4 regions of the Enterobacter sp. genome follow, and region 4 is predicted to be linked to each of the others. Evidence: predicted binding sites of a transcription regulator. Region 4 holds the regulator's gene; each other region holds the start of a gene.
The links. The regulator CRP, encoded in region 4, controls carbon source genes, mostly activating them, when cyclic AMP is high. The targets are predictions, from matches to a motif close to ATGTGANNNNNNTCACAT.
Positions count from the first base shown of each region.

Region 1: the regulator CRP is predicted to act here: its motif matches at 5,754-5,771, upstream of udp (uridine phosphorylase).
Region 2: the regulator CRP is predicted to act here: its motif matches at 5,238-5,255, upstream of ACWYRJ_RS00850 (YfcZ/YiiS family protein).
Region 3: the regulator CRP is predicted to act here: its motif matches at 2,862-2,879, upstream of ACWYRJ_RS07755 (YjcB family protein).

Region 1 is NZ_CDRQYH010000013.1:54,335-62,100, reverse strand. It holds gene tatA (Sec-independent protein translocase subunit TatA) at 1-117, opposite strand, end outside; gene ubiB (ubiquinone biosynthesis regulatory protein kinase UbiB) at 194-1,834, opposite strand; gene ubiJ (ubiquinone biosynthesis protein UbiJ) at 1,831-2,436, opposite strand; gene ubiE (bifunctional demethylmenaquinone methyltransferase/2-methoxy-6-polyprenyl-1,4-benzoquinol methylase UbiE) at 2,450-3,205, opposite strand; gene rmuC (DNA recombination protein RmuC) at 3,272-4,729, opposite strand; gene udp (uridine phosphorylase) at 4,869-5,630, opposite strand; gene ACWYRJ_RS06505 (dienelactone hydrolase family protein) at 5,886-6,692, shown strand; gene metE (5-methyltetrahydropteroyltriglutamate--homocysteine S-methyltransferase) at 6,742-7,766, opposite strand, start outside.
Region 2 is NZ_CDRQYH010000002.1:9,651-17,416, reverse strand. It holds gene smrB (endonuclease SmrB) at 1-370, shown strand, start outside; gene sixA (phosphohistidine phosphatase SixA) at 417-902, opposite strand; gene fadJ (fatty acid oxidation complex subunit alpha FadJ) at 1,112-3,259, opposite strand; gene fadI (acetyl-CoA C-acyltransferase FadI) at 3,259-4,569, opposite strand; gene ACWYRJ_RS00850 (YfcZ/YiiS family protein) at 4,848-5,132, opposite strand; gene fadL (long-chain fatty acid transporter FadL) at 5,505-6,788, shown strand; gene mlaA (phospholipid-binding lipoprotein MlaA) at 6,833-7,585, opposite strand.
Region 3 is NZ_CDRQYH010000017.1:45,626-53,391, reverse strand. It holds gene uvrA (excinuclease ABC subunit UvrA) at 1-1,677, opposite strand, end outside; gene ssb1 (single-stranded DNA-binding protein SSB1) at 1,928-2,458, shown strand; gene ACWYRJ_RS07755 (YjcB family protein) at 2,519-2,800, opposite strand; gene ACWYRJ_RS07750 (EAL domain-containing protein) at 3,445-5,010, shown strand; gene soxS (superoxide response transcriptional regulator SoxS) at 5,017-5,343, opposite strand; gene soxR (redox-sensitive transcriptional activator SoxR) at 5,442-5,900, shown strand; gene ACWYRJ_RS07735 (glutathione S-transferase family protein) at 6,189-6,860, shown strand; gene ghxP (guanine/hypoxanthine transporter GhxP) at 7,154-7,766, shown strand, end outside.
Region 4 is NZ_CDRQYH010000005.1:91,083-98,848, reverse strand. It holds gene ACWYRJ_RS03250 (phosphoribulokinase) at 13-882, shown strand; gene ACWYRJ_RS03245 (OsmC family protein) at 949-1,353, opposite strand; gene crp (cAMP-activated global transcriptional regulator CRP) at 1,665-2,297, shown strand; gene ACWYRJ_RS03235 (YccS/YhfK family putative transporter) at 2,355-4,442, shown strand; gene argD (bifunctional acetylornithine/succinyldiaminopimelate transaminase) at 4,439-5,659, opposite strand; gene pabA (aminodeoxychorismate synthase component 2) at 5,746-6,309, opposite strand; gene ACWYRJ_RS03220 (putative adenosine monophosphate-protein transferase Fic) at 6,340-6,924, opposite strand; gene ppiA (peptidylprolyl isomerase A) at 7,031-7,603, opposite strand.

The sequences.
Region 1 (7,766 bases), on a different contig from region 4:
AAAGCCTTTGATAGACGCGCCCAGATCGGAACCAATAGAACCGAGCTTTTTGGTGCCAAACAGCAGCACGACGATGACGGCAATGATCAACAATTGCCAGATACTGATACCACCCATACATGTTCCTCAGGGATAGATGATTAATGAGTCAGGTCGCATTATACGTATGCGACCCATTGATGGCGACGCAAACTCAGCGCGTTTTTCGCCATCCGGCAAGCCAGACTACCACCCCGCCAGCCATCAGCCAGGCTGGCATCATCTGCCAGTCCGGACGGTTGATCAGCAGCAGCGTACCGCTCAGCAGCAGCGTTGCGCCAATCCCAAAGAGATAGCGGGACTGTCCCTGGCGAACACGGCTGGACTGAAGCTCGCGGGCGATTTTATCCATGCTGTGCTGAAGGTTCTTGCTCTGACGCAAACTGTCATAAACCAGTTCGGGAATTTCAGGCATTTTTTCTATCCAGAACGGGCCCTTCTCTTTCAGCGAGCGCACCAGCGCCGGAATGCCAACCTGATCCTTAATCCAGGATTCAAGGAAAGGTTTCGCAGTCTTCCACAAGTCTAACTGAGGATAGAGCTGTCGGCCTACACCCTCAACGTAAAGTAATGTTTTCTGAAGTAAAACTAGCTGTGGCTGAACTTCCATATTAAAGCGGCGAGCCGTGTTGAACAGGTTCAACAGTACGTGCCCAAAGGAGATTTCCGCCAGCGGTTTTTCAAAAATCGGTTCGCAAACGGTCCGGATCGCAAACTCGAACTCTTCGACGTTGGTGTCCGGCGGAACCCAGCCGGAATCGACGTGCAGCTCGGCCACCTTACGGTAGTCGCGGTTGAAGAACGCGATGAAGTTCTCAGCCAGATACCGTTTATCTTCTTTGTTCAGCGACCCCACAATCCCGCAGTCGATACCGATATATTTCGGGTCCTCAGGGTGTTCGTAGCTCACAAAGATATTGCCCGGATGCATGTCCGCATGAAAAAAGCTGTCGCGGAATACCTGGGTAAAGAAGACCTGTACGCCACGTTCGGCCAGGAGTTTCATGTTTGTTCCCTGCTTCTCCAGGGCTACGACATCCGAAACCGGAATACCGTAGATACGCTCCATCACCATCATGTTCTGGCTGCAGTAGTCAGAATAGACTTCAGGTACATAGAGCATCGGGCTGTTTTCAAAGTTGCGGCGCAGCTGAATGGCGTTTGCCGATTCGCGCAGCAGGTTAAGCTCATCAATCAGCGTTTTTTCATATTCCCGCACCACTTCCAGTGGACGAAGGCGGCGCCCGTCCGGCAGCAAGCGTGGCACCCAGCGCGCCAGACGATAAATCAGCTTCATGTCCGCTTTGATGACTGGCAGGATGTCCGGACGAATAACTTTGATAACGACTTCTTTGCCGTTTTCTTTCAAACGCGCGGTGTGCACCTGCGCGATAGAGGCCGACGCCAGCGGTTGAATATCGAAATCGTCAAACCAGGTCTCGACGGGTACATTTCCCATCGCCTCTTCAATTTGCTTTTTCGCGCGCGCGCCGTCAAAGGGTGCGACGCGGTCCTGAAGCATTGCGAGCTCATCGGCAATGAGAGGCGGGAAGAGGTCACGGCGGGTCGAAAGCATCTGCCCGAATTTAATCCATACCGGACCGAGTTCCTGCAGCGCCAGGCGCAGACGCTCACCCAGCGGTTGACCTTTGTGGCGATTGGGCATCCAGAACAGCATCCGCCGCCAGATGCGAAGCGGCAGCGTGATGCGCATTTTGGGAATAAGCTCGTCGAGCCCGTAGCTCAAAAAGGTGCGAATAATAAAATAGAGGCGCCGAATTTCACCAGGCGTCATTTGCCCTCCAGTTTTTCCAGCCGTTTGGTAAACGCATCAACCGCGCGTTCAACAGCAGCGGTTTCTTCCGCAAACCATGCAACTTCCAGTGGCCCGGGCGCCATTCGCCACTCCTCAGTCATCACTTCCGCCACATAACGTTGTTGGCGCTGGAGGCTTTTACGCGCAAAGGAGGCGCCACCATGAAGGACTTTCCCGATGCCTTCGGCAGCAATGTCGCCGATAAAAGGCGCGAGCAGCTCTGCCGGATCGAACTCCGCCAGATCGGTGAGGGCAACGAAGTTTTGCACGACCTGAATGTCGCCTTCCACCTCCAGCTCACCGCTGCGGATAAGCGCCGTTAATTGCTGGCGATCGCGCAGTTTTGGCAGCACGCTCATGTGCGTGATGACCGAGCAGTCAGCTTCACCTTCCCACGCCCCCAGAACGTCAAGCTGGCGTTCGCTGAATACCAGCACAAGCGGCGTCGAGAACTCTTTTAAAACAATACGTAATATCTTCCCGTTTAGCCGCTGACGCGCTGCTTTCAGCGCCGGAGCACGATAGAGAAAGGCATTCAGTACGTTTTCGATACCTGCGGTGACTAAGGGCTTAAAGGGCACGGGACACCTCCACTCAGAACTTGTAACCGCGATGCAGCGCGACGACACCCGCCGTCAGGTTGAAATATTCAACGTTCTCAAATTCTGCATCCTGCATCATGGCTTTTAATGTGTCCTGATCCGGGTGCATACGGATAGATTCCGCCAGATAGCGGTAGCTTTCAGCGTCGTTAGCCACCAGCTCACCGATGCGCGGCAGCACGTGGAAGGAATAGGCGTCGTAAGCTTTGCTCAGCGGCTCAATAATCGGTTTGGAGAATTCAAGCACCAGCAGGCGTCCACCCGGCTTCAGCACGCGGTACATGGAGCGCAGCGCTTTTTCTTTATCGGTCACGTTACGCAGACCGAAGGAGATAGTGATGCAGTCAAAGGTATTGTCCGGGAACGGCAGCGCTTCGGCGTTTGCCTGCACATATTCAACATTCCCCACCACACCGATGTTACGCAGCTTTTCGCGTCCCATTTTCAGCATGGAGTCATTAATATCGGCGAGAACAACGCGACCGGTTTCACCCACCAGACGAGAGAATTTCGCGGTTAAATCGCCCGTACCGCCAGCTAAATCCAGCACCGTTTGTCCGCGACGCACGCCGCTACAGTCAATGGTGAAGCGCTTCCACAAGCGATGAATGCCGAACGACATCAGGTCATTCATCACATCGTACTTCGCCGCCACGGAATGAAATACGTGGGCCACCATGTCAGCTTTCTGCGCTTTGGCGACAGTCTGAAAGCCAAAGTGCGTTGTGTCTTGTGAATCGTCAGCCATCTTAGAGCCTGCTTATCAGTAAAATGTTCGTGAAGTGTATCAGATTGGGCGCGTTTGCCCTACGTTTCAACCACCGCGAAAAAAACGCGCTGGAATCTCGTCTGGTGATGAATCCGCCGCTAACGTGTTGTCTTCACTGTTTGTCTTTTGTTCGTTCGCCCCTTCTCGCAGGCGAAACTCGTCGTCCTGGGCGGTGGCCTGCTCGACCAATTCCGGATTAATCTCGCGTTTAACTTCTACTCCCAGACTGCGGAATGATTCAGCCTGCGCCAGCAGATTGCCACGTCCGGAGGCGAGTTTTTTCATCGCCTGGCGATAGTTATCCTGCGCACGATCCAGGCTTTGCCCGACTGAAGACATGTCGTCCACAAAGAGGCGCATTTTGTCGTACAGCTTGCTGGCACGATCGGCAATCTGCTGCGCGTTGCGACTCTGGTGCTCATAGCGCCACAGGTTCGCAATGGTGCGTAACGCCACCAGCAGCGTGGTGGGGCTGACCAACATAATATTATTTTTGAGCGCTTCGGTTATAAGCTCAGGCTGCCTGTCGAGTGCCAGCAGAAACGCGGGCTCTACAGGAATAAACATCAGTACATAGTCCAGCGAGCGCAGACCCGGCAGCTGCTGGTAGTCTTTTCTGCCGAGCAGGCGAATTTGATTACGTACGGAGGCAATGTGCTCCTGCAGAGCTGACTCGCGCGTGTAGTCATCGTCCGCATTAAAGTAACGTTCATACGCCACCAGCGTCATTTTAGCGTCAATCACCACATCTTTGCCCTGCGGCAGCCGCACGATCACATCCGGCTGCATTCGTGAGCGGGCGTCGTTTTCGATACTCACCTGCGTTTCGTATTCATATCCTTCCCGCAGACCAGAAGCTTCCAGTACGCGGGTCAGCACCACCTCACCCCAGTTGCCCTGGGTTTTGTTGTCCCCTTTGAGCGCTCGGGTGAGGTTGACCGCTTCTTGTGCCATCTGGGCATTCAGCTGCTGAAGATTACGAATCTCATGAGCCAGGGTGTGCCGCTCACGGGCTTCCTGACCAAAGCTGTCCTGTACCTGACGGCGGAAGCCGTCCAGCTGTTCACGCAGGGGCGTCAGCAGACTGTTCAGGCTCTGGCGGTTTTGTTCGTCAACGCGGCGGTTGCTGTGCTCAAAAATGCGGTTCGCGAGATTCTCAAACTGTTCGCTGAGACGCTGCTCGCTGTTGATCATCTGGCGGATTTTGTCTTCCGCATGCAGTTGGGTGGATTCAAGGCGGGTGGTCACTTCGCGGAGATCGGCCTCCAGTGACGTGTTGATATCACGCAGGTTGCGCAGCTCGTTGTTGAGCAACTCACACTCATCGCGCCAGTGTTCGCTCAGCGCAAGCTGCTGTTTTATAGCGCTTAAATCAGCGACCATCTCTTCTCGCTCAGCCAGCTGGTCGGCCTTCTGCTGCGCATGCTGGTAGCTGGAAATCAGCCAGCCAATCCCTAAGCTCACCAACGCAATCACCGCGTAAATCAGGATTGAGATATCCACAATGCCCCCTGCATCAACGTATTACCCGCACAAAATAGAATTGTGCTGTATAAACGTCCAGTTTGAAAGGGTTTTCCTGCGAGGCGCTACGCAAAAAATAAAGGCCGAACGTGTCGGCCTTTGATTTAAGAAGAGAGGACTAGATCAGGCGACGCGCTGCTTCCACCACGATTTTCACTGCATGACTTTCGGTCTGCTTCATGGTTTCGGCGTTCGGGATCTCCTGCTGGGTACGGTTGACGATAACGCCCGCCACCATACCGGCACGCAGACCCTGGCTTGCGCACATGGTCAGCAGCGTTGCGGATTCCATTTCGTAGTTCATCACACCCATGGACTGCCACTCTTCCATTGAGCCTTTGAAACGGCTAACCACGCGGCCTGAGAAGGTATCGTAACGCTCCTGGCCCGGGTAGAAGGTGTCGGAAGACGCGGTTACGCCCACGTGAGTGGTTGCGCCTACGGATTTCGCAGCTTCAACCAGCGCGGTGGTACATTCGAAATCAGCCACTGCCGGGAATTCCATTGGTGCAAAATGCAGGCTTGCGCCGTCCAGACGGACGGACGCGGTCGTGACCAGAACGTCGCCGACGTTGATATGCGGCTGAATAGCACCGGTCGTACCGATACGCAGGAAAGTGCGGATGCCCAGCTGCGCCAGCTCTTCAACAGCAATAGACGTAGACGGACCACCGATACCGGTAGAGCACACGATCACCGCTTTGCCATCCAGCTCTGCGCGCCAGGTGGTGAACTCACGATGGGCAGCCAGCTTGACCGGCTTATCCATCAGCGCGGCGATCTTTTCCACACGCTCCGGATCGCCAGGGACGATGGCGAGCGTAGCCCCTTGTAAATCGTTTTTAGTAAGGCCGAGATGAAAAACATCAGACTTAGACATAGGTGACTCCTCTGTGGGTCGGTTAGTCAGAAGAAGTAAAACGGTACTTTACAGAAGCAGTAAGCATATTTTCGTGACGAACCTCACCATGAATGAAAATGGTTACATTGAATTTCCATAAAAAAGTGATTTACATCACATTAACAAGTTATATCGCCAGGTGCTGCACAAAAGATAGACCGTTTAAGGCACTGTGAGTTGTTAACCTGGTGTCTATATTTACCTTTGCGCTAACTCATTGGTACGGAGAATGCCATGACTGAAAAAACCGGTTTTGCACCTGCTGCGGCCCCACATGCTTCAACCATCGTGTCGACTCCAGAAGCGGCAATTACCGCGGGCGAGACCTCTATTCCCTCGCAGGGGGAGAATATGCCTGCTTATCACGCCCGACCAAAATCGGCAGAGGGTCCGCTACCCATCGTGATTGTGATTCAGGAAATATTTGGTGTTCACGAACACATTCGCGACCTCTGCCGCCGGCTGGCGCTGGAAGGGTATCTGGCCGTTGCGCCAGAGCTCTACTTCCGTCAGGGCAATCCGAACGACTACAGTGATATTCCAACATTGCTCAGCAACCTGGTCAGCAAAGTCCCGGACGCGCAGGTGCTGGCCGATCTCGATCATGTCGCCAGCTGGGCGGCGCGCAACGGCGGCGATCCGCATCGTCTGCTGGTCACCGGTTTCTGCTGGGGCGGTCGCATTAGCTGGCTGTATGCCGCGCATAACCCGCAGCTCAAAGCTGCTGTCGCCTGGTACGGCAAACTGGTGGGTGAAAAAACGCTGAATTCGCCTAAACATCCCGTCGATATCGCCACCGAGTTAAATGCCCCCGTGTTAGGGCTTTATGGCGGTCAGGACACCGGTATTTCGCTGGATTCGGTAGAAACCATGCGCCATGCGCTGCGTGCGGCCAATGCGAAGGCGGAGATTGTGGTGTACCCGGATGCCGGGCATGCGTTTAACGCCGATTATCGTCCGAGCTATCACGCGGAATCAGCCAAAGATGGCTGGCAGAGAATGCTGGCGTGGTTTAGCCAGTACGGCGGTAAGAAAGCGTAATAACAATAAGCCCGGAGGCGGTTACGCCTTACCGGGCCATCCAATACCCCTACGCCTGACGCAAATTCTGCGCTGCCTTCACCATGTTCGCCAGCGCTGCGCGGGTTTCAGGCCAGCCGCGGGTTTTCAGTCCGCAGTCCGGGTTTACCCAAAGACGCTCTGCCGGAATACGCTGGGCCGCTTTTTTCAGCAGGGCTTCAATCCACTCCACGCTCGGCACGTTCGGGGAGTGGATGTCGTACACGCCCGGCCCGATTTCGTTCGGGTAGTCGAATTCTTCAAACGACTCCAGCAGCTCCATATCTGAACGCGAGGTCTCAATAGTGATCACGTCGGCGTCCAGCGCGGCAATAGAATCCATGATGTCGTTAAATTCGCAGTAACACATGTGGGTGTGGATCTGAGTGTCGTCCTTCGCCACCGCGGCGTTGATGCGGAACGCCTCCACGCCCCACTGCAGGTAGGCGTCCCAGTCGCTGCGACGCAGCGGCAGACCTTCGCGCAGGGCCGGTTCGTCAATCTGAATAATGCCAATGCCTGCGGCTTCCAGATCCGCCACCTCATCACGCAGCGCCAGGGCGATCTGTTTGGCGATGGTTTCACGGGTCACGTCTTCACGCGGGAAGGACCAGCAAAGAATGGTCACAGGACCGGTGAGCATGCCTTTCACCGGCTTGTCGGTCAGGGACTGGGCGTACTTCGCCCACTCAACCGTGATCGCTTCCGGACGGCTGACGTCACCGATGACCACCGGCGGCTTCACGCATCGGGAGCCATAGCTCTGCACCCAGCCGTTCTGGGTAAAGACGAAGCCGTCCAGGTGCTCGCCAAAGTATTCCACCATGTCATTACGCTCTGCTTCACCGTGCACCAGCACGTCCAGCCCAAGGCGTTCCTGCTCGATAATCGCCTGCTTGATGTGTTCCGCGATCCCGGTGCGGTAGTGATTCGCATCCAGATTGCCCTTTTTAAAGTCCAGACGCAGGCCGCGGATCTCGGTGGTCTGCGGGAAGGAACCAATCGTCGTGGTCGGCCACGCAGGCAGATTGAAGCGGGCGCGCTGGGCTTCGGCGC
Region 2 (7,766 bases), on a different contig from region 4:
ATTTCAGCCGCTGCTTAATACGCAAGGGGCTGTTAAGTATGTACGCGAAGACGTCAGCCATTTTGAGCTGAAAAAATTACGCCGCGGGGATTATTCGCCGGAGCTGTTTCTCGATCTCCACGGCTTAACGCAGATGCAGGCGAAACAGGAGTTGGGGGCATTGATCGCCGCCTGCCGTCGCGAACATGTTTTTTGCGCCTGCGTAATGCATGGCCACGGTAAACATATTCTCAAGCAACAGACGCCCCTGTGGCTGGCGCAGCACCCGCACGTGATGGCTTTTCATCAGGCACCGAAAGAGTACGGCGGAGATGCCGCGTTGCTGGTGTTGATTGAAGTGGAAGAGTGGCAACCGCCAGAATTGCCCTGACAGAATGGCGGGAAGCACATTGCACCCCGCCATATCGCACGTCACGTCAGATCGCTTTTGCCATCTTCAGGTTGCACGGACTCATTTGCCAGTTGAAGACACCTTTGCCCGTTTCGTCGAGAGAAACATTGGCAATAGCGGATGTCGTGAACATAGGAGGGGTCTCGCCAGGGCAAAGCTCAGATACCAGATAGCCAACCAGTGGCAGGTGGGAAATGACCAGTGCGGAAGCGACACCTTCATTGCACAGCGCCTGAAGATAAGCGCTGACAAGGCCTACATCGCCACACGGGGTGAGTTCAGGGAGGACATCCACGCTGGATGGTAGGTTCATACACTCCCCTACCACGTCCAGCGTCTGTTCTGCACGCAGGAACGGACTCACCAGAACGCGTTCGATGTCCACTTTTTGACCGTTAAGCCAGGTCGCCATCAGACGAGATTCGTCGCAGCCACAGACGGTCAAAGGACGTACTGAGTCACTGGCGGCATCGAGTGCCGCGTCGCCGTGACGCATGATAAAAACTTGCATATTGCACCGCTTTTGTTAACCAGAATCACCGGCGTTAACTACCCGCGATAAATGCTGAGAGGTAGAAAACCCGATGGCCGGGCATTGTGCCTGATCCATTCGGTGAATGAAACGCTGTTTTTTACCTCAATGGCGTAAGTATAGTCAATCTCTGTTTACAAAATCGCCAGAACAGGTTCCTTCACCTCAGGATTTACCCTTCTTTGACCTCAGCTTACGAGGACAGTTTCCCTTGCTGGCCAAAATGTCTGGCCCCGTTCCGCCATCTGCAATAATTGGTCACACGGTGTAAACCGTGGACCATACTGCGAAGCCAGACGTTGCAGGATTGCAACCACTTCACCCGCGCCGAGCGTATCCATGTAACGGAACGGGCCGCCAAGGAACGGCGGGAAACCAATGCCAAATACCGCACCAATGTCGCCATCGCGCGCGCTCTTGATCGCCTGCTCACCAAAGCAGCGCGCCGCTTCATTGAGCATCATCATCACGCAGCGCTCAGCGCACTGAACGGCGGAGAGTTTTCCCTGACCAGAAGTCGTAATAAGTCCATAAACAGAAGGGTCGACCTGTTTTCTGCTTTTACGCCCTTTCGCGCCGTAAAGATAGAAACCGCGTTCATTTTTTCTGCCTTTGCGATCGTCCTTCAAAATCGCAGAAACAATATTTGCAGGTGGGCTGAAACGATCGCCGTATGCTGCTTCCAGCACTGGTATAATTTTAGTGCCGGTGTCTATTCCCACCTCATCCAAAAGTTGGATTGGGCCTACGGGGAAACCAAACTTTACCAGCGCCTCGTCGACGTACTCGATCTTCTCGCCTTCCGTCAGCAACCGCATGGCTTCATTAATATAGGGAGCCAGAATGCGGTTGACGTAGAAGCCGGCCTTATCTGCTACTACGATCGGCGTTTTCCCCTGCTTCTTCGCAAGTTTGACTACCGTGGCGATGGTTTGCGGACTGGTCGTCGCGTGTGGAATGACTTCCACCAGCGGCATTTTTTCGACCGGGCTAAAGAAGTGCAGCCCAATCACCTGCTCCGGACGCGCGGCTTTCGCCGCGATATCGCCAATCGGTAATGACGACGTATTGGAGGCAAAAATGGTATGCGGAGCACAATGTTGCTCAACGTCTGCCACCATCTGCTGCTTAAGCGCCAGATCTTCAAACACGGCTTCAATCACCAGATCGCGGTGCGCAAAACCGCTGTAATCCGTCGTACCGGAGATCATCGCCAGGGTTTTATCACGCTCGCTTGCTTTGATATGGCGGCGTTTGACCTTTTGATCAAGGTTCTGCCAGCTGTACTGCAGCGCGTGGTTGATCCCCTTAGGGTTAATGTCTTTGATACGTACAGGTAATTTGCCTTTGCTGGCGGTAACAAAAGAGATACCGCCGCCCATGAGCCCCCCACCCAGTACGCCAATGGCACGCAGCGGTGCAGGCTCAGCCTCGCTGCCGGGATCTTTTTTCACGTCTGTGCTGGCGAAGAAGATGCTGCGCAGCGCCTGTGACTGCGGCGTCATCGCCAGTTCGCCGAAGGCTTTGGCCTCCGCGGCATAGCCGCTGCTGCTTCCCTGCGACAGCCCGGTTTCGATCACTTCCAGGATCCGCTTTGCCGCCGGGTAGTTGCCTTTGGTTTTTTGTTCCGTCTTTTTACCCACCATGTTGAACAGAAGCGTTCTTCCCAGCGGACCAGCCAGCACGCGCTCACGGACCGGCAGAGGACGTTTTGCCTGACGCCCTTTCAGCGCAAGCTCGACGGCGGCTTCCAGTAAAATAGACTGCGGCACGACGTCATCGACCAGACCGGCTTTTAGCGCCTGACGGGCGCGCAGCTGTTTACCGGTTAAGATCATCTCCAGCGCCGTGCTGACGCCCACGAGGCGCGGCAGTCGTTGCGTTCCGCCGGAGCCAGGCAGCAGGCCCAGCTGCACTTCCGGCAGGCCCAGGATGGTTTTTGCATCGTCAGTACAAATCCGGCTGTGACATGCCAGCGCCAGCTCAAGCCCGCCGCCCAGACAGGCGCCGTGGATCGCTGCGATAACCGGGATCGGCAGGCTGTTGATCTCCGACATTACCTGCTGGCCCTGACGCGCCAGCTCTTCGGCTTCCAGTGCGTTTTGCGCCCGGTCGATCATGTTGATATCCGCCCCGGCTATAAAGTTGTCGGGTTTGGCTGAGATAAACACCAGGCCGCGAATGGCTTTGTTTTCGCGGATCTGCTTTAGCATCGCGCGCACCTGAACACCAAATTCGGCCTTCAGGGTATTCATCTTTTCATCAGGCACATCAATAGTGATAACGGCCACGTTATCGAGGCGAACCGTCAGATTAAATGCAGATGGCATATCCATTATTCAGCCTCCAGAACCATTGCTGCGCCAAGGCCACCCGCCGCACAGGCGGTAACGAGGCCAAACCCGCCGCCGCGGCGACGGAGTTCATGTAATGTTTGCGTGATCATTCGCGCACCGGTGGCGGCAAACGGATGACCGTAGGCGATAGAACCACCCAGCACGTTGAACTTACTCTGATCCACTTCGCCTGTGGCATGGGCGCGGCCCAGCACATCGCGCGCGAAACGCTCGCTTGCCAGTAGCTGAACGTTTGCCAGAGTCTGCGCGGCAAACGCTTCATGCATATCAATCAGGGTCAAATCAGCCATCGTCAGCCCCGCGCGCTCCAGCGCCAGCGGCGTGGACCATGCCGGACCTAACAACATGTCCTGCCAGACATCAATGGCGGTGAAGGCATAGCTGCGTAAATAGCCCAGGGGAGTGATGCCCAGCTCTTTCGCGCGGGATTCGGTCATAAGGATCACGGCGGCGGCCCCGTCCGTCAGCGGCGTACTGTTCGCCGCCGTCACCGTGCCGTGCTTGCGGTCAAACGCCGGGCGCAGCTTTGTGTAATCCGCCAGCGTCGAGGTGCCGCGAATATTGTTATCTTCCACAAGCGGTTCACGGTAGGGGGGAACATAGGCGGTCATGACCTCATCGGTCAGCTTGCCTTCCGACCAGGCTTTTGCCGCAAGCTGATGTGAACGATGCGCCAGCGCATCCTGCTGCTCACGGGTAATGCCGTAGGTTTTAGCCATCTGCTCGGCGGTATCGCCCATGCGCAGGCCAGTGGAGTATTCCGCTACGGCAGGTGGCACGGGCATCAGATCGCGCAGACGTAAACGCGAGAAGAGTTTGAGTTTCTGACCCGTCGTACGGGCTTTGTTGGCATCGACCAGGATACGCGCCAGCTTTTTACTGACCCCAATCGGCAGCACCGAAGAGGAGTCTGCCCCACCTGCAATTCCGGCGCGAATAGTGCCCGCCATCAGGCTTTCAGCGACGTTAGCCACGGCCTGGAAACTGGTTGCGCAGGCGCGACTGACGCTGTAGGCATCGGTATGCACGTTCATCCCGGTACCGAGTACGATTTCCCGCGCAATATTGGGAGCTTCAGGCATCTGCACGACCTGACCGAACACCAGCTGCTCGATGACCTCAGGCGAAATTTCGCTGCGAGCCAGCATCTCCCCCACTACCATTTTCCCCAGGTCAACGGCCGGTATGCCATGAAACGCCGTTGCCTGACGCGCAAATGGCGTTCGCAATCCACTGACTATGGCAATGCGATCGCCCTGACGGGTAATTAGCGGTAATGCCTGACTCATAACACTCCCCTGTAAAAAATTTTTCGCAAACATAAAGTGGTCTGACCTGATAATAGTCTTAACCATTTTTTTACATTCAGCCAATCGGGGAAACGAAAAAGTGCGAGCTAAAACACAGAGAAGAAAAAGAAAATGCCCCTGTATGACAGAGGCATTTGTGCGGTTTGTTGCCGGGTGCGAAAGGTAAAAGCAAAACGGTAACCCGTCGGTTACCGTTTTTAATGTTTGCGCCCTCTCCCGTGGGAGAGGGTCGGGGTGAGGGCATCAGGCCGCAGAAATTAACGCAGACCCAGCTGGAAAATCAGCGTTTCTGCTTCGCAGGAGAAAACAAAGTCGATGTCCAGCTTCACGCCGCCTTCCACTTCGGTAAAGGTCGACTTGATTTCACACGGATCGGATTCAACATCACGCGCACGCTTGCTCAGCGCGGCCAGGGTCTCTTCCGCTTCGGCACGGTTAGTGAACACACGGCTGTAAGACGCGGTGCAATCGGAGTTGTCCATGATGGTCCCAACATCCATACAGCAGCAAACCGGGGTTTCATCAGCACTGCATTTACTCATAGCTCAATTTCCTCTGTATTCGCGCAGCGCGCGAGATAAACACGATGCTGATATTTTACGCCCCGGCGCGGGCTCTCTCCAGCCGTTAATGGCGCAAAAACGGATAAGTGACCAATATCACACTAAAAAATGATCCAGAACAAAAACCACCCTTTTGGGTGAGTCGCGATGGTCACAATTTTGCCAACCAGATCTCGTTTCGCGAAACATGTTTGAAAATATTAATAAACAAACTTGCAACATTCTGGCTGGTCAGACCTATACTCTGGCCACTGGTCTGATTTGTCTGTCATACCTCAGACCCTACACTTCGCGCTCCTGTTACGGTATGTAACAATTATTGAATAAAAATAACTCAATGAGGTTATGGTCATGAGCCAGAAAACCCTGTTCAACAAGACTGCGCTGGCAGTCGCAGTGGCACTCGTCTCCACTTCCGCCTGGTCAGCGGGCTTTCAGTTAAACGAATTTTCTTCCTCTGGCCTTGGCCGTGCGTATTCCGGGGAAGGCGCTATTGCTGATGATGCGGGTAACGCGAGTCGTAACCCCGCGTTGATCATGATGTTCGATCGTCCGACTTTCTCTGCCGGTGCGGTTTATATCGACCCTGATGTCAACGTTTCTGGTAAGTCGCCTTATACGGGTGCGAGCCTTAAAGCGGACAACATTGCCCCAACAGCATGGATCCCCAACCTGCACTTCGTTGCGCCTATTAACGAACAGTTTGGCTGGGGTGCATCCGTAACGTCTAACTACGGCCTGGCTACCGAGTTCAATAACAACTACCCGGCTGGTGAATACGGCGGTAAAACAGACCTTACTACGCTGAACCTCAACCTGAGCGGTGCGTATCGCCTGAACGATAACTGGAGCTTTGGTCTGGGCTTTGATGCCGTCTACGCCGATGCCAAAATCGAACGTTATTCCGGGGAACAGACTGCACGCCTGCCTAAAAACAGCAATAAAATTGCCAGTCTTGAAGGTGATGAGTGGGGCTATGGCTGGAACGCCGGTATCCTGTACGAGCTGGACAAAAACAACCGTTGGGGCCTGACCTATCGTTCCGAAGTGAAAATTGACTTCGACGGCGATTACAAGAGCGGCATCCTGAAGCCTGTGAACAACCTGGTTCCTGGTGCGGGTACAACCATTCCTTGGGGAACGTCCAACCAGACCGTTCCAGGTTCACTGTCACTGCATTTACCAGAAATGTGGGAAGTGTCCGGTTACAACCGTGTAGCACCGCAATGGGCTATCCACTATAGCCTGGCCTATACCAGCTGGAGCCAGTTCCAGGAGCTGAAAGCGACCGGAACCAATGGCCAGACGCTGTTCTATAAGGACGAAAGCTTCCACGACGCCTATCGTATTGCGTTGGGTACCACCTACTACTACGATAAAAACTGGACTTTCCGCTCCGGTATCGCATTTGACGACAGCCCGGTTCCGGCAGACAAACGTTCCATTTCCATTCCGGATCAGGACCGTTTCTGGTTAAGCGCGGGCGCGACGTATGCGTTCAACGAGAATGCATCCATCGATGCGGGCGTATCTTATATGCACGGTCAGAAAGTGACGTTCCAGGAAGGCCCTTACGAGTTTACCTCTGAAGGTAAAGCCTGGCTGTTCGGTACGAACTTCAACTACGCGTTCTAACCGCGACAGAATCAAAAAAGGTGAGCATTGCTCACCTTTTTTATTTACTCAGAATCGATATCTTTTAGTTCGTTTTCGATCGCCTTCGCGTTTGGATTCTCTTCCGGCTTCAGCTTACCGCCGTTGGCAATAAAGTCATGATTCTGGAAGTACGCTTCACGTACCATAATGTACGGGTCGGAAGACTGGCGCAGCAGGCCATCAGAGTCGAGCAATTGCGCGCGGGTTTCAATCCCTTCTACCGTCCATTTACCCACCGAAAGCGGCCAGGTCAGCCATGACAGAACCGGATACAGCGTATCGACCATATCACCGCCGTCATCACGCACGGTGAAGCTGCCATAGAACGGCAGATGAACGTAAGGGCCGTAACCGACACCATAATGCCCCAGCGTACTACCAAAACGGTGCGGCTGTTCACGCTGCAGTTTCGGGTTCGCCATGCCTGCGACGTCAATAAAGCCGCCCATCCCCAGAATGGAGTTCAGGAAGAAGCGGGTAAAGTGGACCATCCCCTGATAAGGGTCGCCCTGCAGGAAGTAGTTCACCATTACCGCCGGCTCTTCGAGGTTACTGGTAAAGTTACTTAACCCGTTACGCGCGGGCTGTGGAACATAATCGCGCCATGCCACTGCCACCGGGCGAACCACATACGGGTCCAGCACGTTGTAGTTGAAGCTATACATGGAGCGGTTAAATCCTTCGAGAGGATCGGAGCGGCCCGTTTGCTCCCCAGAGCTGGCGCAGCCCACAAGCATCGTCGCGCCCAGCGCAAGCGCCGACAGCCGAAGTTTCATAAATATCTCCCTGTTCAGTATGGCTATCGTTGATTGCCATCCGTAACGGAGCCTGATGCTCCGTCTGTAAACGTGCAAGCGATTGTAACAGCACGTTTACCGATGTCTATGAGCACAATTACGGGCAGTAACCACCGTGACTCTGATCTCAGAATAGCCTGGCTTTTAGAATTCGTTTCGC
Region 3 (7,766 bases), on a different contig from region 4:
ATCGATCACGTGATCAGCCGCGCGGATCGCATCTTCATCGTGCTCGACCACGATTACCGTGTTGCCGAGGTTGCGCAGGTGGACCAGCGTGCCGAGCAGACGCTCGTTGTCGCGCTGGTGCAAGCCGATGGACGGCTCATCCAGTACGTACATCACGCCTACCAGACCCGCGCCAATCTGGCTCGCCAGACGTATACGCTGCGCTTCACCGCCGGAGAGCGTTTCTGCCGAGCGGGATAACGTCAGGTAGTTCAGGCCGACGTTCACCAGGAATTTCAGGCGATCGCCAATCTCTTTCAGCACTTTTTCGGCTATTTTCGCGCGCTGGCCGGAGAGCTTCAGGTTATTGAAGAAGTCCATCGCGTGGCCGATGCTCATGTCTGAGATGGTCGGCAGCGCCGTGTTTTCCACAAACACGTGGCGCGCTTCGCGGCGCAGGCGCGTTCCTTCACAGGTGGCACAGGAGCGGTTGCTGATGAACTTCGCCAGCTCCTCGCGCACCGCGCTGGATTCAGTCTCTTTGTAGCGGCGCTCCATGTTGTGCAGCACCCCTTCGAACGGGTGGCGACGCACGGAGGTATCGCCGCGATCGTTCATGTATTTGAACTCGATGTTCTCTTTACCGGAACCGAACAGGATCACTTTGTGCACGTTCGGGCTCAGGCTGGCCCACGGCGCTTCAACGTCGAACTTGTAGTGTTCTGCCAGCGATTTCAGCATCTGGAAGTAGTAGAAGTTACGCTTGTCCCAGCCGCGAATGGCCCCGCCCGCCAGCGACAGCTCCGGGTTCTGGATCACGCGATCCGGATCGAAATACTGCTGCACGCCCAGGCCGTCACACGTCGGGCACGCGCCCGCCGGGTTGTTAAAGGAGAACAGGCGCGGTTCCAGCTCGCGCATGCTGTAGCCGCAAATCGGGCAGGCAAAGTTGGCGGAGAAGAGCAGCTCTTCCGCTTTTGGATCGTCCATGTCGGAGACCACGGCCGTGCCGCCAGAGAGTTCCAGCGCCGTTTCAAAGGATTCCGCCAGTCGCGTGGCGAGATCGTCGCGCACCTTAAAGCGGTCAATCACCACTTCGATGGTGTGCTTCTTCTGCAGCTCCAGCTTTGGTGGATCGGACAGGTCACACACTTCGCCGTCGATACGGGCGCGGATATAGCCCTGGCTTGCCAGGTTTTCCAGCGTTTTGGTGTGTTCGCCCTTACGCTCTTTGATGATTGGCGCAAGGAGCATCAGGCGCTTGCCTTCCGGCTGCGACAGCACGTTATCGACCATCTGGCTCACGGTTTGCGCCGCCAGCGGGACGTCGTGGTCCGGGCAGCGCGGCTCGCCCACGCGGGCATACAGCAGACGCAGGTAGTCATGAATTTCGGTAATGGTACCGACCGTTGAGCGCGGGTTATGCGACGTGGACTTCTGCTCAATAGAGATAGCAGGTGACAACCCTTCAATATGGTCGACATCCGGTTTTTCCATCAGTGACAGGAACTGACGAGCGTACGCCGAGAGCGATTCAACGTAACGACGCTGTCCTTCGGCATACAGAGTGTCGAAAGCCAGTGAGGATTTGCCAGACCCCGAAAGCCCGGTCACGACAATGAGTTTGTCGCGAGGGATTATGAGGTTGATATTCTTGAGATTGTGGGTGCGGGCGCCCCGAACTTCGATCTTATCCATTCACCTTTCCCGGTTGGAACACGGATTGCCTGGTTTGTTTGAAGGACAAACGGCTGTCAGAAACGGCTAATTATGACACAATTTGACCTGTTTGAATATACAGTATTGGAATGCATTTTCTGATTCGCTGTGTAACAATGTTGAGTTGCGGGAGAACTCTGGAACGTGCTACGCAACTATCAAAGTGCAGCATGGAAATGGTACACTCGCGCGTTTACACTATTAAGAAACGTATTCAGGAGACACGAACATGGCCAGCAGAGGCGTAAACAAGGTGATTCTCGTCGGTAATCTGGGCCAGGACCCGGAAGTACGCTACATGCCGAGTGGTGGCGCAGTTGCCAACATTACGCTGGCTACTTCCGAATCCTGGCGTGATAAAGCGACCGGTGAGATGAAAGAGCAGACCGAATGGCACCGCGTTGTGCTGTTTGGCAAACTGGCCGAAGTGGCCGGAGAATATCTGCGCAAAGGTTCTCAGGTCTATATCGAAGGCCAGCTGCGTACCCGCAAATGGACCGATCAGTCCGGAGCTGAGAAGTATACGACTGAAGTAGTGGTCAACGTGGGCGGCACCATGCAGATGCTGGGTGGCCGTCAGGGCGGCGGCGCACCTGCAGGTGGCGGTCAGAGCCAGCAGCAGGGCGGTTGGGGTCAGCCTCAGCAGCCGCAGGGTGGCAACCAGTTCAGCGGCGGAGCACAGTCTCGTCCGCAGCAGCAGTCTGCTCCGGCGCCGTCTAACGAACCGCCAATGGATTTCGACGACGACATTCCGTTCTGATTTCCGCGTGCTAAACAAAAAACCCAGACCATCGTCTGGGTTTTTTTATTCCGTAAGGGATCAGGTAATCACCATCGGCCAGTCTGGCGGCGTGTGGCTCATCGCCTCAACCATCACCACTTTAATATTTTCCCAGACGGCAGCGATATCCAACAGGGTGATACCAAGCAGACCCGTTGCAAACCAGCAGGCAGCGCCCAGCCCCAGCAGGGTGCTGATGACAGCAAGACCCGCATAGTCAGATTTACGAAACTGAATGTTCAGCGTGCTGGCTAAAAACATCAGTACCGCACTCAACAAAGGCCAGCGCAGAAGAACCATGCTGGTAGTAATGGTTGCCATAAAACCCATCCTCTACAAAACAGACGAACTGAATGAAACAGTGTTTCTCGTTACAAAATATGTGTGAACTATATCACAATTGATGATTTATTCGCCAGTGCCAGTGCGATCAAAAAAGAGGATTTTATTCCTCAGGAAAAGCGATTCTGTAGGCAGGACCAGCCTCGGCGCATGAGGAAGTGAACCCACAACGTGCCGGAAACGACCGTCGGGTAAGTGGGGATACCGCAAATTCGGTTTTTATAACAGGGGCGTTATTCTCCGCCATTACTGAAAATACTGTGGTCAAGACTGATTATTTATAAATCAACAAACACAGTACCCGGCGCAAATAGCATAAAACGTCATGACGATGTTGTACTTTTTTCATGCTGTCAGACGTTTGGCTTAATCAACGATCGCCTGTTGTGTTATCTTTCCGTCGGCCCCGGCGGGCTGGATAATTATTTCCCTTAATTGAAACGGAACGAATACTTACAGTTTAACTTACGGGAAAATATTATCGTCATAACGAAATTTAAGATTTTTAATACTAAAAGTCAGTTGCTAACTTTGCATGATTCATGCAACGTAATCACCTGTTTAACAAAGCATCCGGCCTTCATTACTACAGGCGTACAACATGCAGGGATATAGGGCGGGAAATGAATCGTAGCGCGCAGCGCAAAATGCTCAGGGTGGTAGGGATCATCATGGTAGTTATGCTGCCGGTGATGCTTGCGCTATGGTTTGCCCAGCTACGCGCCGTGTCTGAAACAAGCGCACAGCTACGCACATTTGCTGAACTGGCTTTGGACAAAACAGAGCTGGTTATTCAACAAGTTGAGCTGGCCCGGGACGAGGCTGAAAAATATCAGGGTGAGCTTTGCACGCCGGGACACCGTCAATATATGCTGAACGTTGTTCGTGGCCGCCTGTTTGTCGCCGATTTAATTTACGCTGAAGGTCAGAATTTTCTTTGTTCGACCGTTTTTACACCGGATCATCCCTACGCTATTCCTGTCGCTAATTACACGCGTAAACCTGACGTCGCTATCTATTATTATCGCGATACCCCATTTTATAATGGCTATAAAATGACATATATGCAGCGCGGAAATTATGTGGTGGTCGTCAATCCGCTTTCATACAGCGAAGTCATGTCCGCGGATCATTCTCTCTCGTGGGGGGTGTACGACACGGTAACCAATGCTTTCTTTTCGGTTAGCCAGAAAGCCAATGTTTCTTTATTAAATTCGATGATTCGAGATAAGGAATCGGTATTTCAAAAAGATAACCGCTTTTATACGATAGTAACGTCTCCCAAAAGACCTATTGCGGCCATTGTGTCGACATCGAATAAACGCTTTTATGAAACGCTTTATCACCAGGCGACGTTGACGCTACCGCTGGGCATGATCTGCAGCATTATTATTTTGCTGGTATGGTCCCGTACCCATCGTGAGCTTAATTCACCGGGGCGCTTACTGCACCGGGCGCTGAACAAGCGACAGCTTTGCGTCCACTATCAGCCGATTATTGATATCAAGAACAACCAGTGTGTGGGTGCGGAAGCGTTGTTACGCTGGCCGGGTTTTAACGGGCAGGTGATGAGCCCGGCTGAGTTTATTCCGCTGGCGGAAAATGAGGGAATGAGCGAGCGGATTACGGACTATGTCGTTGAGGAGGTGTTCAACGATCTGGGCCATTTCCTGGCCGAGCATCCGCATCTCTATATTTCGATTAACCTGTCGGCCACGGATTTTCACTCCTCGCGGCTGATCGCTATGATTTCCGACAAGGCTCGCCACTACGCCGTCCGCGCGCAGCAAATCAAAATTGAAGTGACGGAACGTGGTTTTATTGATGTGCCAAAAACCACGCCGGTGATTCAGGCTTTCCGTCAGGCGGGTTATGAAGTCGCGATCGATGACTTCGGTACCGGCTACTCGAACCTGCACAACCTCTACTCGCTGAACGTGGATATCCTGAAGATTGATAAATCGTTTATTGATACCTTAACGACCAACAGTACCAGCCACCTGATCGCCGAGCATATTATCGAGATGGCGCAGAGCCTGCGCCTGAAAACCATTGCGGAAGGGGTAGAGACGGCAGAGCAGGTGAGCTGGCTGTTGAAGCGCGGCGTCCAGTTTTGTCAGGGATGGCACTTCGCGAAAGCGATGCCGCCCCAGGAATTTATGACCTGGCAGCAGCAGCCTTTGCACTGAGAGTGATTAATTCAACTGGTGGCGATAGTCGCTCGGCGTACGGTCAAACTCGCGGCGAAACACGCGGGAAAAGGTTTGTTGCGACACATAGCCAAGATCCATCGCGATATCAAAAATGGGCCGCTGCGTTGAGCGTAGCGCCTGCGCTGCCAGCAGAAGTCTGCGCTGGCGAATGTACTCACCCAGCGTCTGATGCATGACCGTGCGGAACATTCTCTGTAAATACCATTTCGAATAGCCCGACTTTTTCGCGACCACATCAATGTTCAACGGTTGGTCGATATGGTCATCAATCCATTCAATAAGCGTCTGAATAATCTGCTGATGCGACATAAGGTTGCCCCTCTGTAGATACAACTATCTCGGTTAATTCGTCGTTTTCTCTGCGGGTGAGTATAATTCCTCAAGTTAACTTGAGGTAAAGAGGTTTTATGGAAAAGAGATTGCCGCGAATTAAAGCGCTTTTAACTCCCGGTGAAGTGGCGAAGCGAAGCGGCGTTGCGGTATCGGCGCTCCACTTCTATGAAAGCAAAGGGTTAATCAAGAGCATCCGTAACGGGGGTAACCAGCGTCGCTATACTCGCGACGTGCTCCGCTACGTGGCGATAATCAAAATTGCGCAACGAATCGGAATTCCCCTGGCCACGATCGGTGAGGCCTTTGGGGTACTGCCGGAAGGGCACACGCTGAGTCCGAAAGAGTGGAAAGAGCTGTCGTCCCAGTGGCGTGAAGAGCTGGACAGGCGTATTCACACGCTGGTCGCTCTGCGTGACGAGCTGGATGGCTGCATCGGCTGCGGCTGCCTGTCGCGCAGTGACTGCCCGCTGCGTAACCCCGGGGACAAACTGGGCGAGCAGGGGACGGGGGCACGGCTGCTGGAAGAGGATTGAGATTGCGCGGCAAAAAGCACATAAAGAACTAAAGCGCCACATAAGGGCGCTTTAGTTTTTCCCGGTCTTTGTCTTTCACTCTATCCCGCTGGTTCACGGGAGGGTTTCCCCCGACGTCAGCACCCCTCAGTGTCGAGCTGGTTGGGGAGGTTCCGGATTGTGCTGACACTTTAATTTTATGCAAGCCCCGTTTTTTCGCCAGCGTCGCTGGCCGGTTTTTAGCCGAATTTTTTTCGCGGTGTTGTTCAATTTTCTATAGTTAAAAAGTATGAATAACAGGAGAAAGCCATGCTCACGGTACACCACCTTAACCAGTCGCGCTCACACCGCGCCATCTGGGCGCTGGAAGAACTCGGCCTGCCTTATGAGATCGTTCACTATCAGCGCCAAAAAAACATGCTGGCACCGGAGGCTCTCAAAAAGGTGCATCCGTTGGGTAAATCACCGGTTATCGAAGATAACGGGCTGATCCTTGCGGAGTCTGGCGCCATTCTGGAGTACCTGCAGGAAACTTACGATCCCGAGTCGCGGCTTAAGCCTTTAGATCCGGCGCATAAGGTGCAGTACCGCTTCTGGCTGCACTACGCGGAAGGATCGCTGATGCCGCTGTTGCTAATGAAGCTGGTCTTCAGCAGCCTCGGCAAACCGCCGGTGCCGTTTGGTATCAGAACCCTGGGGAAAGCGCTGGGGCAGGGGGTGCAGAAAGCGTACCTCAACCGCCAGCTGGAAACCCATGCGCGCTTTATTGAATCACATCTGGCTAAAAACAGCTGGTTTGCCGGGGATACGCTCAGCATGGCCGACATCCAGATGAGCTTTCCGATTTTTGCCCTGCTGGCGCGCGGCGGTATTAACAACCTGCCGCATATTCAGGCATGGAAAAGTAAGGTTGAGAACAGCCCTGGCTGGCAAAGAACTCTGGAGCAAGGGGGGCCGTTATCCATCCCGGGTGAGGATTAAATGTAAACAAATTGCGCATTGACGATAACGTTTGCGCATCCTCTGTTTATTTCTTCAGCGTCATAAGTGAATTTTAGCGAAAAACGATAAAGTTCAGTTGAAAAGGGCGGGGATTAGGCTAGATAATCGTTTGCCTTAATTTGACCACCCGTTTGTAAGCGCGGAGCTAAACGTTTGCTTTTTTTGTGACGCCCTTTCGTCGCAAACGCAACACAAGGATTTGACGTTTAGCTGGCAGTGGCGTCTCCACCTCGCTTACGGACTTCCTAAAAAACTCTCAGGGGATGTTTTCTATGTCTACGCCATCTGCGCGTACTGGCGGTTCACTTGACGCCATGTTTAAAATTTCGGCCCGCGGCAGCACCGTGCGTCAGGAAATCGTTGCCGGTTTGACAACGTTTCTGGCGATGGTTTATTCCGTCATCGTTGTGCCGGGCATGCTGGGCAAAGCGGGCTTCCCGCCAGCGGCTGTCTTTGTAGCGACCTGCCTTGTGGCCGGCGTGGGCTCTATCGTGATGGGCCTGTGGGCGAACCTGCCGCTGGCGATTGGTTGCGCCATCTCCCTGACCGCGTTTACCGCGTTCAGCCTGGTGCTGGGTCAGCACATCAGCGTACCGGTTGCGCTGGGCGCCGTGTTCCTGATGGGTGTGCTGTTTACCATTATTTCAGCGACCGGCATCCGTAGCTGGATCTTGCGCAACCTGCCGCAGGGCGTGGCGCACGGTACCGGCATCGGCATCGGCCTGTTCCTGCTGCTGATCGCCGCCAACGGCGTCGGCCTGGTCATCAAGAACCCGCTGGACGGCCTGCCGGTGGCGCTCGGCCATTTCGCCAGCTTCCCGGTGATCATGTCGCTGATCGGACTGGCGGTGATTATCGGTCTGGAAAAACTAAAAGTCCCGGGCG
Region 4 (7,766 bases):
CAGGGAGTTGCTATGTCTGCCAGACATCCGGTTATTGCCGTTACGGGATCGAGTGGTGCGGGAACCACCACCACAAGCCTCGCATTTCGCAAGATTTTCGCCCAGCTGAATCTCCGTGCGGCGGAGGTCGAGGGCGACAGCTTTCACCGCTACACGCGTCCGGAAATGGACATGGCCATCCGTAAGGCGCGCGATCTGGGTAAACACATCAGCTACTTCGGCCCGGAGGCCAACGACTTCGGCCTGCTGGAACAAACCTTTATCGAGTACGGTCAGAGCGGCAAAGGGCAGTCCCGCAAGTATCTGCATACCTATGATGAAGCCGTTCCCTGGAATCAGGTGCCGGGAACTTTTACCCCATGGCAACCGCTGCCGGAACCCACTGACGTCCTGTTTTACGAAGGATTACACGGCGGCGTGGTCACCCCGCAACACGACGTGGCGCGCCACGTGGACCTGCTGGTCGGTGTGGTCCCTATCGTGAACCTGGAGTGGATCCAGAAGCTGACGCGCGACATGAGCGAACGTGGCCATTCGCGAGAGGCGGTAATGGACTCGGTGGTACGCTCCATGGAAGATTACATCAACTTCCTGACGCCGCAGTTCTCCCGCACCCATATCAACTTCCAGCGCGTGCCGACGGTGGATACCTCCAACCCGTTTGCCGCCAAAAGTATCCCATCCCTGGATGAGAGCTTTGTGGTGATTCATTTCCGCAATCTCGAAGGCATTGATTACCCCTGGCTACTGGCCATGCTGCAGGGCTCGTTTATTTCGCACATGAATACACTGGTCGTACCGGGCGGAAAAATGGGGCTGGCGATGGAGCTCATCATGACGCCGCTGGTGGAGCGACTGATGGAAGGGAAACAGATTGCGTGAGCATGTTCCCTCTCCCTGTGGGAGAGGGTTAGGGTGAGGGCATCAACACGCACGATGCCCCATCAATCAAGCCTCGATCACTTCATACGAATGCGTGATTTTTACCGCTTTCTCCAGCATTAACGCTACAGAGCAGTACTTCTCCGCAGACAGGTCCACCGCACGTGAAACCGCCGCATCTTTCAGTTCTTTACCCGTGACCACAAAGTGCAGGTTAATATGAGTGAACAGACGTGGCGCCTCTTCACGACGTTCTGAGGTGAGTTTAACCTCACAATCCGTCACGTCATGACGACCTTTTTGCAGAATCGACACCACGTCAATGGCGCTGCATCCGCCTGCCGCCATCAGCACCATTTCCATTGGGCTTGGCGCTTTATCGCCGGAGTTACCGTCCATTAAAATCTGGTGCCCTGACGCGGACTCGCCCAGGAACGTTAAACCTTCAACCCATTTCACGCGCGCTTGCATATTCTTAAACTCCAACGTTGCATTTTTGGTGACAGATTACGCGTGCGTTACATTTCTCGCAATGGAAGGCGACCTGCATCATGCTGAAGCGAGACACCAGGAGACACGCGGCGAAAGCTATGCTAAAACACTCTGGATGCTACAGTAATACATTGACGTTACACATGTATGCAGAGGACATCAAACTTTACTGGCTGCGAAACGTTACGGTAGCCGACTTCCCAGGGTATGGGTAAGAATTCGATTGCAACCCCAGAGTCCGGATGCATCTGATGACTCTGGTGACAGCTTATAACAGAGGATAACAGCGCATGGTGCTTGGCAAACCGCAAACAGACCCGACTCTCGAATGGTTCTTGTCTCATTGCCACATTCATAAGTACCCATCTAAGAGCACGCTGATTCACCAGGGTGAAAAAGCGGAAACGTTGTATTACATCGTTAAAGGCTCGGTGGCAGTGCTGATCAAAGATGAAGAAGGGAAAGAGATGATCCTTTCTTATCTGAACCAGGGCGATTTCATCGGTGAACTGGGCCTGTTTGAAGAGGGCCAGGAACGTAGCGCCTGGGTTCGAGCAAAGACAGCATGTGAAGTGGCTGAAATTTCTTACAAGAAGTTCCGTCAGCTGATTCAGGTTAACCCTGACATCCTGATGCGTCTTTCTTCCCAGATGGCGCGCCGTCTGCAGGTCACCTCAGAGAAAGTGGGTAACCTCGCCTTCCTGGACGTTACCGGCCGTATCGCGCAGACCCTGCTGAACCTGGCGAAACAGCCAGACGCCATGACCCACCCGGACGGCATGCAAATTAAAATTACCCGTCAGGAAATTGGTCAGATCGTCGGTTGCTCCCGTGAAACAGTGGGCCGTATCCTGAAAATGCTGGAAGATCAAAACCTGATCTCCGCCCACGGTAAAACCATCGTGGTCTACGGAACGCGTTAATTCCGCTTAAACGGCGTGCCATCGCCAGGTGTCACGCCGTTTTTGTCTCTATTCCCCATGTGGCGCAGGCTGATCTATCACCCGGAAGTTAACTACGCACTGCGACAAACGCTGGTGTTGTGTCTTCCTGTGGCCATAGGTCTGATCCTCGGACATCTTCAGCAGGGCCTGCTGTTTTCCCTCGTGCCCGCCTGCTGCAACATCGCCGGTCTGGACACGCCGCATAAGCGCTTTTTCAAACGCCTGATCGTTGGCGGCTGCCTGTTTGCGGGCTGTAGCCTCGCCGTACAGCTTTTACTGGCTCGTGATATCCCGCTGCCGCTGATCCTGACCGTGCTGGCGATGACCCTCGGCGTCACGGCGGAAATCAGTTCGCTGCACGCTCGCCTGCTTCCCGCGTCGCTGATTGCGGCCATCTTCACGCTGAGTCTCGCCGGGAATATGCCGGTGTGGGAGCCGCTGCTGATCTACGCTCTGGGGACGCTGTGGTACGGGCTGTTTAACTGGTTTTGGTTCTGGCTGTGGCGGGAACAGCCGCTGCGCGAATCCCTGAGCCTGCTCTATGTGCAGCTTGCGGATTACTGCGAGGCCAAATACACCCTGCTCACTCAGCATACCGATCCGGAAAAATCCTTACCGCCGCTGCTGACGCGCCAGCAGAAGGTGGTGGATCTCATAAGCCAGTGCTATCAGCAGCTACACATGCTCACCGCCAACAAGAATCACGAATACAAACGGCTGCTGCGCACCTTCCAGGTCGGGCTCGATCTGCAGGAACATATCTCCGTTAGCCTTCATCATCCGCAGGAGGTGCAAAAGCTGGTCGAGCGCAGCCACGCCGAAGCGGTGATCCGCTGGAACGCGCAGTCCGTCTCCGCACGCCTGCGGGTGCTGGCCGATGATATTCTCTATCACCGCTACCCCACGCGCTTTAACATGGATAAACAGCTCGGCGCGCTGGAGAAAATCGCCCGCCAGCATCCGGATAACCCGGTCGGACAGTTTGCCGCCTGGCACTTCAGCCGCATCGCCCGGGTGTTGCGCACCCAGCGTCCGCTTTATCCACGAGACCTGATGGCGGATAAGCAAAAACGGCTGCCGTTATTGCCCGCGCTCAAAAGCTATCTTTCTTTTAAATCTTCCGCCCTGCGCAACGCCGCAAGGATTAGCGTGATGCTCAGTACCGCCAGCCTGATGGGCATGGCGCTGCATCTGCCGAAGCCCTACTGGATCTTAATGACCGTGCTGTTTGTCACCCAGAACGGCTACGGTGCCACGCGGGTGCGTATTCTGCACCGGGCGGGCGGCACCATGGCCGGACTGATCATTGCGGGCGTGACGCTGCACTTCCACGTGCCGGAAGGCTATACCCTTGCAGGGATGCTGGCGATCACGCTGGTGAGCTATCTAATTATCCGCAAAAACTACGGCTGGGCGATGGTGGGCTTTACGGTGACGGCGGTATATACCCTGCAGCTGCTTACGCTCAATGGCGAACAGTTTATTGTCGCCAGGCTGATTGATACTCTGATCGGCTGCCTGATTGCCTTTGGCGGCATGGTCTGGCTCTGGCCGCAATGGCAGAGCGGGCTGCTGAGACAGAACGCCCACGACGCGCTGGAGGCCGACCAGCAGGCCATTCGCCTGATCCTGAGCGACGACCCGCAGCCGTCCCCGCTGGCGTATCAGCGCATGAAGGTCAACCAGGCGCACAACGCCCTTTTCAACTCGCTCAACCAGGCGATGCAGGAGCCAGGCTTTAACTCGCACTATCTTGCCGATATGAAGCTCTGGGTGACGCACAGCCAGTTTATCGTCGAGCACATTAACGCCATGACCACGCTGGCGCGCGAGCACACGATGCTGACGCCGGACCTGGCGCAGCGCTATCTGCAGTCATGTGAAATTGCGTTGCAGAGGTGCCAGCAGCGCCTGGAGTATGACGCGCCGGGCGAGTCGGGAGACTCAAACATTCTGGAAGCGCCGGAGACGTTGACCCACGGGCCAATGAGCACGCTGGAGCAGCACTTGCAGCGCGTGCTGGGGCATCTGAACACCATGCACACCATTTCGTCGGTGGCATGGCGTCAGCGTCCGCATCACGGCATTTGGTTAACGCGCCGGTTGAAACGAACCGAATATTAGCCTTTAACGATCTTCGCAACCGCCGCGGCAAAGCGGGTTAACCCGTCTTCAATATCCTTATCCTCCACCACCAGCGACGGCGCAAAGCGCATCACGTCCGGCCCGGCGTTGAGCACCATCACCCCTTCGCGAGCGGCGGCGTGCAGAAAGTCGCGCGCGCGGCCCTTGTACCGCGGCTTCAGCTCGGCGCCAATCAGCAGCCCCATCCCGCGGATCTTGCTGAACACGTCGTACTGCTCATCAATCTTTTTCAGGTGCTTCACAAACAGCTCGCGCTTCGCGCTAACGCCGTTCAACACCTTTGGCGTGTTGATGATGTCGAATGCGGCACCCGCCACGGCGCTGGCCAGCGGGTTACCGCCGTAGGTGGAGCCGTGAGAACCGACGTGGAACGCAGAGGCGATCTCCTGTGTCGTCAGTACCGCACTCACCGGGAAACCACCGCCAAGCGCTTTGGCACTGGTCAGAATATCCGGCGTCACGCCGTAGTGCATATAAGCGAACAGATCGCCGGTACGCCCCATCCCGCACTGCACTTCATCAAAGACCAGCAGCGCCTGATGCTCGTCGCACAGCGCGCGCAGCCCTTTCAGGAATTCCGGGGTTGCCGCAGTCACGCCGCCTTCACCCTGGATCGGCTCGACAACAACTGCGCAGGTGTGGTCGTCCATCACCGCTTTCACCGCGTGCAGATCGTTAAACGGCACGTGGACGATATCGGCCGGTTTTGGGCCAAACCCGTCGGAATACTTCGGCTGGCCGCCAACAGAGACGGTAAAGAAGGAGCGTCCGTGGAAGGCGTTGTGGAAGGCGATGATTTTGGTTTTATACGGGCTGTGGCGCGTTGTCGCGTAGTAGCGCGCCAGCTTAAAGGCAGTTTCGTTGGCTTCAGTGCCAGAGTTCATAAACAGCACGCGTTCCGCGAAGGTCGCATCAATGATCTTGCGGCCCAGGCGCAGCGCCGGTTCGTTGGTGAACACGTTGCTGGTGTGCCACAGGGTTTCGCCCTGGGTTTTCAGCGCCTCCACCAGCGCGGGATGGCAATGACCCAGCGCCGTGACCGCAATACCACCCGCGAAATCCACATACTCTTTACCCTGCTGATCCCAGACGCGGCTGCCTTTTCCCTTCACCGGGATAAATTCAGCCGGTGCATAAATCGGCAGGATCACTTCATCAAATGTCGCGCGGGTAATTGCTGGTTGTTCAGTTGCCATGTCATGACCATCCATTTTATGTCACAGTGATTGTGAAAATATAATCACAAAATATGCATAAAAAATCACAGCAAGGCAACAGATATTCAGCGATGGAGGAAATTTGCCAGCAGCGCGTGCCCCTGCTCGCTGAGGATACTTTCCGGGTGGAACTGCACGCCTTCGAGATCCCATTCGCGGTGGCGAATCCCCATGATCTCCTGCGTATCGCTCCAGGCGGTCACCTCAAAGCAGTCGGGCAGCGTCGACGGGTCAATGACCAGGGAATGGTAGCGCGTCACGGTTAACGGATTATTGAGCCCCGTAAACACCCCGGTGCCGGCGTGGGTGACCGGAGAGGTTTTACCGTGCATCACTTTCACGGCGCGCACGATGGTGGCACCAAACGCCTGGGCAATTGCCTGATGCCCCAGGCAGACGCCCAGGATTGGCAGCTTGCCGGCATAGTGCTGGATAACCTCCAGCGAAATACCCGATTCCGACGGAGTGCAGGGGCCGGGTGAAATCACTATTTTCTGCGGCGCCAGCGTCTCGATATCGGCGAGAGCGATCTCGTCGTTACGGCGGACAACCACCTCTGCACCCAGTTCACAAAAATACTGGTAAAGGTTCCAGGTGAAGGAATCGTAGTTATCAATCAGCAGAATCATGGCGGCTCCCGAAAAAAATGCCGCCCTATTCTACTCAGATTCCCGCGCTTCGCTCACTACTTTGGCAAAGATTGCGTTTAACGCGGTTAAATCTCCCGTTGCGCCACTTCGGTTAGCCGCAACCCACTGCTCGGGGTCGATATCACGCCAGTCCAGCGAGTAGCCCGCGTGGAGCGACAGCTGCTCAAAGAAAACGCGTTGGGCAATACCGTTGCCACGCATAAACGGATGCAGCATGTTGATTTCGCAGTAGTAGTGGCTAACTCTGTCAACAAACGCAGCTTTCTCAAGACCCACAAGATACTTTTCGCTTTCCAGCGCCGCCATCAGCTCGTTCCCCATCTTTTCGATGTACTCAAAATGGCAGAAGGGAATGTCACCTTTAAAAATATCCTCGGTACGGAGCTCACCTGCCCGCTTCATCTCACTGCGGTACAGATGACGATGAATAAGGCACAGATGGGGTAGCCCGGGCGCGGAAGGCCCAAGCTCCAGCGTCTCAATATGGGGTTCTGAGGGACCATTACCTTTTTCAAGGAGACAACTGGCCTGTAAATTGACGTTACGCTGCTGTTCCCAGAGACGGGATTTTTGCTTGTCGGTGAGTTTTTTCACTTAACGCCTCCCTGAATAGTCCGTTTGCCACAAGTATAAGCAGCAAAACGCGCTTTCGCAGGGAGGGCTACATAACGCGGGCCGGAGAAGCCCGCGCTCAGAAGAGTTACGGCAGAACTTTGGCGGAGAGGATAACCACTGGTTTTGACGGGACATTCTGATACGGACCGACGTCGTGAGTAGGCACCTGAGAAATCTTGTCAGCCACGTCCATCCCTTTCACGATTTTACCAAAGACCGCATAGCCAAAGTCGCGCTGACCGTGGTCGAGGAAGGCGTTATCCGCTACGTTGAGGAAGAACTGGCTGGTCGCGCTGTCTTTGTCCGCGGTACGCGCCATTGAGATGGTGCCGCGCTTGTTCAGCAGGCCGTTGTCCGCTTCGTTTTTAATTGGCGGGTTTGGCTGTTTCTGCTGCATTTGCTCGTTGAAACCGCCACCCTGAATCATGAAGCCTGGGATCACGCGGTGGAATGTGGTGTTGTTGTAGAAACCGCTGTTCACATAGTCGAGGAAGTTTTTCACGGAAACAGGGGCTTTCTGGCTATTCAGTTCCAGCTCAATATTCCCGGCGGAGGTGGTCAGCAGAACGTGAGGGTCCCCTTTTGCTGCCAGCGCAGCAGGGGAAACGGCAGAAAGAGCAAACACAGCTGCGACAGCCGCCAGTGTTGATTTGAGCATGAGAATTCCTTAACAAAGCGCAGTATAAAAAGCGAATGGCTTGATTCTAAAGAGCAGTATGAACGGAGACCAGCCTTTTACCTAATTTTACGAAGTTGAAACAATTATTACTACGCAAACGATTGGTTATGCCGCCAATTAATGTGATTTAGATCACACTAAA